Regions from separate parts of the Paenibacillus sp. FSL W8-0439 genome, predicted to be linked through region 1. Evidence: riboswitches for the same ligand, from Rfam matches in the RefSeq annotation. Region 1 holds a riboswitch; each other region holds the start of a gene.
The links. Region 1 has a riboswitch for glycine ahead of MKX36_RS19120 (alanine/glycine:cation symporter family protein). Riboswitches for the same ligand answer to the same signal wherever they lie in the genome.
Positions count from the first base shown of each region.

Region 2: it holds a riboswitch for glycine, as region 1 does, so the genes downstream of both, sdaAB (L-serine ammonia-lyase, iron-sulfur-dependent subunit beta) here and MKX36_RS19120 (alanine/glycine:cation symporter family protein) in region 1, are expected to answer to the same signal.
Region 3: it holds a riboswitch for glycine, as region 1 does, so the genes downstream of both, gcvT (glycine cleavage system aminomethyltransferase GcvT) here and MKX36_RS19120 (alanine/glycine:cation symporter family protein) in region 1, are expected to answer to the same signal.

Region 1 covers NZ_JBBPAK010000001.1:4,461,143-4,463,408, reverse strand. Annotated here, with positions in the region: gene MKX36_RS19125 (glycoside hydrolase family 1 protein) at 1-887, shown strand, start outside; glycine riboswitch at 1,056-1,140, shown strand; glycine riboswitch at 1,152-1,246, shown strand; gene MKX36_RS19120 (alanine/glycine:cation symporter family protein) at 1,405-2,266, shown strand, end outside.
Region 2 covers NZ_JBBPAK010000001.1:437,146-439,411, forward strand. Annotated here, with positions in the region: gene sdaAA (L-serine ammonia-lyase, iron-sulfur-dependent, subunit alpha) at 1-628, opposite strand, end outside; gene sdaAB (L-serine ammonia-lyase, iron-sulfur-dependent subunit beta) at 618-1,307, opposite strand; glycine riboswitch at 1,519-1,633, opposite strand; gene MKX36_RS01940 (DUF6359 domain-containing protein) at 1,848-2,266, shown strand, end outside.
Region 3 covers NZ_JBBPAK010000001.1:4,286,033-4,288,298, forward strand. Annotated here, with positions in the region: gene gcvH (glycine cleavage system protein GcvH) at 1-372, opposite strand, end outside; glycine riboswitch at 781-854, shown strand; glycine riboswitch at 868-964, shown strand; gene gcvT (glycine cleavage system aminomethyltransferase GcvT) at 1,044-2,144, shown strand.

The sequences.
Region 1 (2,266 bases):
ACGAAATTAATGTCATGACTATGAGCCCGTTTACAGGCGGCGGTGTGGTTATTGACCGTGTAGAAAACAAGCAACAAGCGATATATCAAGCATTGCACCATCAATTTGTAGCAAGTGCATTGGCGACCAAACGGGGACATGAGATCATTCCGGGCGCTCAGATCGGCTGTATGCTGGCCCGCATTGAAAGCTACCCACATACGTGTAACCCAGAAGATATTCTGAAAGCACAGCATGAAAATCAAATGAACCTGTTCTTTACGGATGTGCATGCTCGTGGGGAATATCCCAACTATATGAACCGCTATTTTGAAGAAAATAATATTGTGATCCAGACAGAATCCGGCGATGCCGAAATTTTGAAAAATAACACGGTCGATTTTATCTCATTTAGTTACTATATGACCTTGACCGTATCGGTAGGGCCAGAAGGCGAAAAGGCAGCAGGGAACCTGATAGGCGGTGTGAAAAATCCGTATCTGCAGTCTTCCGACTGGGGATGGCAGATCGATCCGATCGGCCTGCGTGTTACACTGAATACGTTTTATGATCGCTATCAAAAGCCACTGTTCATCGTGGAAAATGGCCTGGGTGCGTATGATAAGGTAGAAGAAGACGGCTCTGTGCATGACACGTATCGCATTGATTACTTGCGTCAGCATATTGCCCAAATGAAGGAAGCGATTGCTGACGGTGTTGATCTGATTGGTTACACCAGCTGGGGACCTATCGACCTTGTGAGCATGTCTACGTCCGAAATGTCCAAGCGCTACGGATTTATTTACGTTGATCTGGATGATGACGGTAACGGAACGCTTCAACGCTCCAAAAAGGACTCATTTAACTGGTATAAAAATGTGATAGCAACCAACGGTGAAGAATTATAATTCCATATCGTTTTGGCGGGTACAGCAGAGAAAATCCTCAGGATGCAATCTGCTGTACCCGCTTTTTGTATAGACACTCTATTGATTCTTTCAGAGGGCTTCACAAATTTTTCACTTGTAATAAGCTGAAATTTTTCTGTATAATGAATAAAAATTTCATATGTCTGGTTGATGTTTGCGGGAGATGGAATGAAAGTTCCAACCGAAGGGGCAAAACTCTCAGGTGCTTAGGCTGATTTACAGCAACGAGCAGGGACCGTAAACGGACAGAACTCTGGAGAGACCCTTAATTGGGCGCCGAAGGTGCACCGCAGATCACATCTGCTTAAACTCTCAGGCAAAAGGACAGAGACGCGAATAACCTGTGACAGGGATAGCCCTAGGCTTTTTATAAGCTTTTAGAGATGAAATCCTGCACAAGATGGTTGTATTTTTTCGTGCCTTTAACCTCTCCAGGAGTCGAATCAACAGATTTGACTCTTTTTTGTTTTCTACTATGCTGGAGGAGCGGGTTGAAATGAATTTGGTACATGTGTTAGAAACGATTAGCAGTTGGATATGGGGGGCGCCTCTCATCATCCTTGTTATGGGAACGGGGTTATGGCTGACCATACGTCTAAAAATGTTGCAGGTATTCCGCCTGCCCCTGGCGATCAAGCTCATCGGTAAGGCCCCGAATGAAGGTAGCGGGGATGTAAGTAGTTTTGCGGCTTTGAGTACGGCATTGGCGGCTACCGTCGGTACAGGAAGTATTGTCGGTGTAGCGACAGCCATTAAGCTGGGCGGGCCGGGTGCCTTGTTCTGGATGGTCGTTGCAGCCTTCTTTGGGATGGCGACGAAATATGCGGAAGGTGTACTTGCGGTAAAATACCGGGTGAAGGATCGGAATGGACAATTTTCCGGCGGCCCGATGTATTATATTGAAAAAGGCCTGGGACGCCGTTTTAAACCGTTGGCGATGCTGTTTGCTTTTTCAGGGATGCTGGTAGCGTTGTTCGGAATTGGAACATTCCCTCAGGTCAAGGCGATTGTATCTTCGACTGAAAACAGCTTTGGCGTTCCGCAGATTGTAACGGCGCTGACAATTGCTGTCCTTACAGGTCTTGTGACCATTGGTGGACTCAAAAGCATTGCCAAGGTATCGACGAAGGTCGTTCCTTTTAAAACAGGCCTGTATGTATTAATTTGTATCATTGTACTGATTCGATTTGCTGACCAACTTCCTGCCGCAATTGCGCTTGTGCTTCATTCGGCATTTTCAACTACATCGGCAACCGGCGGATTTGCAGGAGCTACGATTATGCTGGCCATGCGCAGTGGGGTAGCCAGAGGTATTTTTGCCAACGAAGCTGGATTGGGGAGCGCACCGATTGCAGCCG
Region 2 (2,266 bases), 4.0 Mb from region 1:
AAATCAGACCGAGCGTGTTCTTGAGCGCTAGGCCTACGGCGTGAACGGCCTGCTCAGGTGTGCCGCCGCGTAGCTCCACCATCGCGCCAGCGGCCATCCCGATGGCTGAGCCAATCTCAGCCTGACAGCCTCCCTCCGCGCCGGAAATGAAGGAATTGTTGGCGATGACGTAGCCAATGGCTCCGGCTGCGAACAAGCCGTGCACCATATGCTCATCATCCCAGCCGAACCGCTCCTGTGCACTAATGAACACACCGGGGATGACTCCACAAGAGCCAGCAGTGGGCGTAGCCACAATACGCCCCATGGACGCATTAACCTCCGACACGGATAGCGCATAAGCCATGGCGAGTGCGGAGGCGTCGCCGGAGCAGGTTTCCCCTGCCCGCAGATACTCGGCCAGACGCTTGCCGTCACCGCCCGTTAATCCACTGCGGGATACGGTGTCTTGCGTCTGACCACGATGAACGGCCTCCTTCATGACTTCATAATAATCAGACATTTGGCGGAAGATTTCTTCTTCCGTTGTATTCGTCTCTTGTACCTGCTCTTGAATCATCAGGCGGCCAATCGTGGTGGATTCCTCCGCGCATATGGCGCTGATTTCATGCAGATGGCTAAATCGCATCAGATTCAGCTCCTTTTTTCAAATTAATCATTTTAATTTCGTACATATGTGGTAAGGATCGTAGTTTTGCGATCAGTTCAGCCGTAGGAGGACTGTCCGTTTCGATGGCGGTAAGTGCTTCACCATCTCGGCCTTTGCGATCCACATGCATATAGGCAATGTTAATGTCGGCAGCGCCGAGTGCTGAAGTCACCGCACCTAATGTGCCGGGCTTATCCGAGTGAAGAAGCACCAACGTAGCCAGCTCCCCGGTCAGGTTGACTCGGAATTCGTTGAGCTGCTGGACATGGATGCTGCCGCCGCCGATGGAGGAGCCCAGCAGTGTGCGCTGATCCTCACCCTTCCACAGTTCAAAACGGACGGTATTTGGATGGGGCGCGGGTAGTCCGCTGACGGCAAACTCCACGGCCATTCCAGCCTGCTCCGCCCATTGCTCGGCATCTGGAATTCGGTGGTCGTCTGTATCGTAATTGAGCAGGCCTGCGATGAGTGCTAGGTCTGTACCGTGTCCTTTGTAGGTGTCGGCGAAGGAGCCGTACAGTGTCATGCGGGCACGGTCCGGCTGCATCCCGAGCCAGTGACGGGCAACGCGTGCAAGCCGCACCGCGCCTGCAGTGTGTGAACTGGAAGGTCCGGTCATGGCCGGACCGATAATGGAAAATACATCTTTGAAACGCATGGTGTGGCCCCCTGTATGTTCTAGTACCATAGTATATGGTATTTCCGCGTTTGTGCGCAGCTATGACGGTTCCTAATGCTAACGTACAATGTGAGCGCAAAAAAGGACAGGATAAGGAAGTTTCCCTTATCTCTGTCCTCGTTACCTGAGAGTTTCGTGCGGTGTCCTTACCGCCTTACCCCTTGGGTGGCTTGCGCTCTCTCCAGAGTTGCGTCAGATGACGATACATGGACCTGAGAGATTATCCGCCAGCCGGGTGCTGACGTCTTGCTCCTTCGGTGCCGCCAGCGTGTAAGCCCCTGGACAGACTCTCCCGTCATCTTCATTCGCGTATACCGTTCTACATATCTTTCTTAGCGTAATGTATGCCGTGCTCGGTGTCAATCGCAGGTTTCAATTTTTACATAAACAGGCGAGTTTCCGATAAAAAAGATTAAAATTTACATAATTATGGATGAAATCAGGAAGGAATTAGAAGATTGACAGCTAATCTGATAGAGGACAAGTACATTTATGGAATTATAGGAGGGATATTGACGTATGGTAAAAGGCTTGCGGTTCACAGGTTCACGCTTGAAAGGGGTGCTGCATCTAGCAGCGATCGTATCGCTGTTGATTGGGATCCTCGTTCCATTCGGTCAGGTCAAGGCAGAGGGAGCATTGACAGTAGACGAAGCACTTCAGCGCCAAGGCAGTGGAGGTACAGTGACGGTGGAAGGCTACATCGTCGGACATGCTACCGGATCGAAAACAGCTAATTTTTCTGCTCCGTTTGCGAATGATTTTAACGTACTGATTGCCGACCAGGCCAATGAACGTAGCACGTCTAATCTATTGGATGTGCAGCTGACATCTGCGTACAGAGGGCAATTTGGGTTAACAGGTCATCCTGAACTGGTCGGCAGCAAAATTCGCGTGACAGGTACGCTTGGTGCCTACAATAATTTTGGTGGAGTAAA
Region 3 (2,266 bases), 180 kb from region 1:
GTACTGATCCGCAGACAGCAGCTTGCTCAGAGCTTCCTCGACATCATTGCCCATCTCTACTTCAATCATCCAACCCTTTTCATAGGGAGATTCATTCACCAGCTCAGGTGTGCTTTCCAGAGCTTCATTTACTTTCAATACGGTTCCCGCCACCGGAGCAAAAAGGTCGGATACGGTCTTCACCGATTCAATTGTACCAATCTCTGCCCCCTGTTCAATCGTTGCTCCCGCCCCAGGTAATTCCACAAAAACAATATCACCCAGTTGATGCTGTGCAAAGTCTGTAATGCCGATCCGCAACGTCCCGTCTGCTGTACGCTGAACCCACTCATGTTCGTCTGTATACCAAAGTTCCCGCTTCACTTCACTCATCCTGCTTTCGCCTCACTTCCACATGAATAAAATGCTTTTAATCACCTGTATTAGACAGGTTAAGATTATGACAACATGAACACTCATGTCAATAATACTAACAAAAATACTTCATGTTATCTCATATAGCATAGAATATTAAAAAATGATAACTTGTAACAAACGCTTACATATCCTTATTTATACATTAAATGTTTTTTGGATTGTTTTATATGACATTTTTATTGACATTTTGAATGAATTTGCGTATTAATGGGTTATAGCAAATGCTTTTGGAAATACCCCGACAACTGCAAACGCGGATGAACGCGGAGGGAGAGACTACCCAAAAGATTCGCATAGCTGTTGTCGTTTCTGAGACAGTTGTGCACGCGAACTCGGATCAAGTTGTTACCTGCAAAACCGGGTAACCTACCGTTGATCCAAAAGGTAGCGCCGAAGGAGTAAACTTGCATTGCAGGTGAATCTCTCAGGCAAAAGGACCTCTGCCGGACGCATCTCTGGAGAGCATTCGCGATTAGAGCGGATCACCCAAGGGGAAACCTGGTTCACACCGGGGTAACTTTCTGGTATCAAGGACAGAGCTGAAAGAAGAGTATGGACTGCCGTCTATACGTTTCTTTCAGCCTGTCTTTTTTGTTTAGCCGATTACATTGGATAGGAGTGAAAAAATGTCTAATTTGCGAAGAACACCATTATTTTCGTCCTACGGGACGCAGCCCGGGGTTCGTTGTATTGACTTTGGCGGGTGGGAGCTTCCCGTTCAGTTTAGCGGCATCCAAAAAGAGCATGAGGCCGTCCGGCAATGCGCGGGTTTATTCGATGTCTCGCACATGGGCGAGTTTTTGGTTGAGGGCAAAGAAGCCGAGGCTTTTTTGCAATGGGTAACCACGAATGATGTCAGCCAGTTGGAACCGGGCCAGGCACAATATTCACTCCTGTGTTACCCCGATGGAGGCGTAGTGGATGACTTGCTTGTATACTGCAAAGGACCAGAGCGCTACATGCTCGTTGTGAATGCCTCCAACATCGACAAAGATTGGGATTGGCTCATGCGCCACGTACCTGCATCGGTTCATCTGGAGAATGTGTCTGATGCGATCGCATTGCTGGCATTACAAGGACCGGAAGCAGCACATATTGCCGCAGCCGTGACAGATGCAGATATTACGAATCTGGCATCTTTCCGATTCCATGAGAACGTGCAATTGTTCGGAGCAAAAGCACTCGTCTCCCGAACCGGATATACCGGGGAAGACGGTTTTGAATTTTATATACCTGCTGAGGAAGCACCCGCCGTGTGGAATGGTTTGCTTCGTTGCGGTGAATCGTATGGGCTAATTCCCGCTGGGCTTGGTGCTCGCGATACACTGCGGTTTGAGGCACGGCTGCCGCTGTACGGACAGGAGTTATCTGCCACCATTTCACCGCTTGAGGCTGGTTTAGGTTTCTTCGTCAAGCTGAATAAAGGAGATTTTATCGGCAGAGAAGCACTGCAACACCAGAAAGAACAAGGAATTCCTCGCAAGTTGATCGGGCTGGAAATGATTGACCGCGGTATCCCGCGCGCTCATTATCCAGTCTTCGCGGAAGGCCAACACATTGGTGAGGTCACAACGGGGACTCAATCGCCCACCTTGAAGCGTAATTTGGGGCTAGCCTTGGTGGACAGTCGTTTTAGCACCCTATCTACACCGTTAGAGGTCGAAATTCGAGGTAAACGCCTGCGTGCGGAAGTGGTCCCAGCCCCCTTTTATAAACGGTCACGCTGATCTTAATCCTCTTCACTCTAAAAAAGCGATCATGTCAGATACGAAATTCTGGATTTTCCAACTACGATTATGTATTAGCTAATTTACTATCTAAATTTTGCTTTTCGAAAGGAGCCAGAACT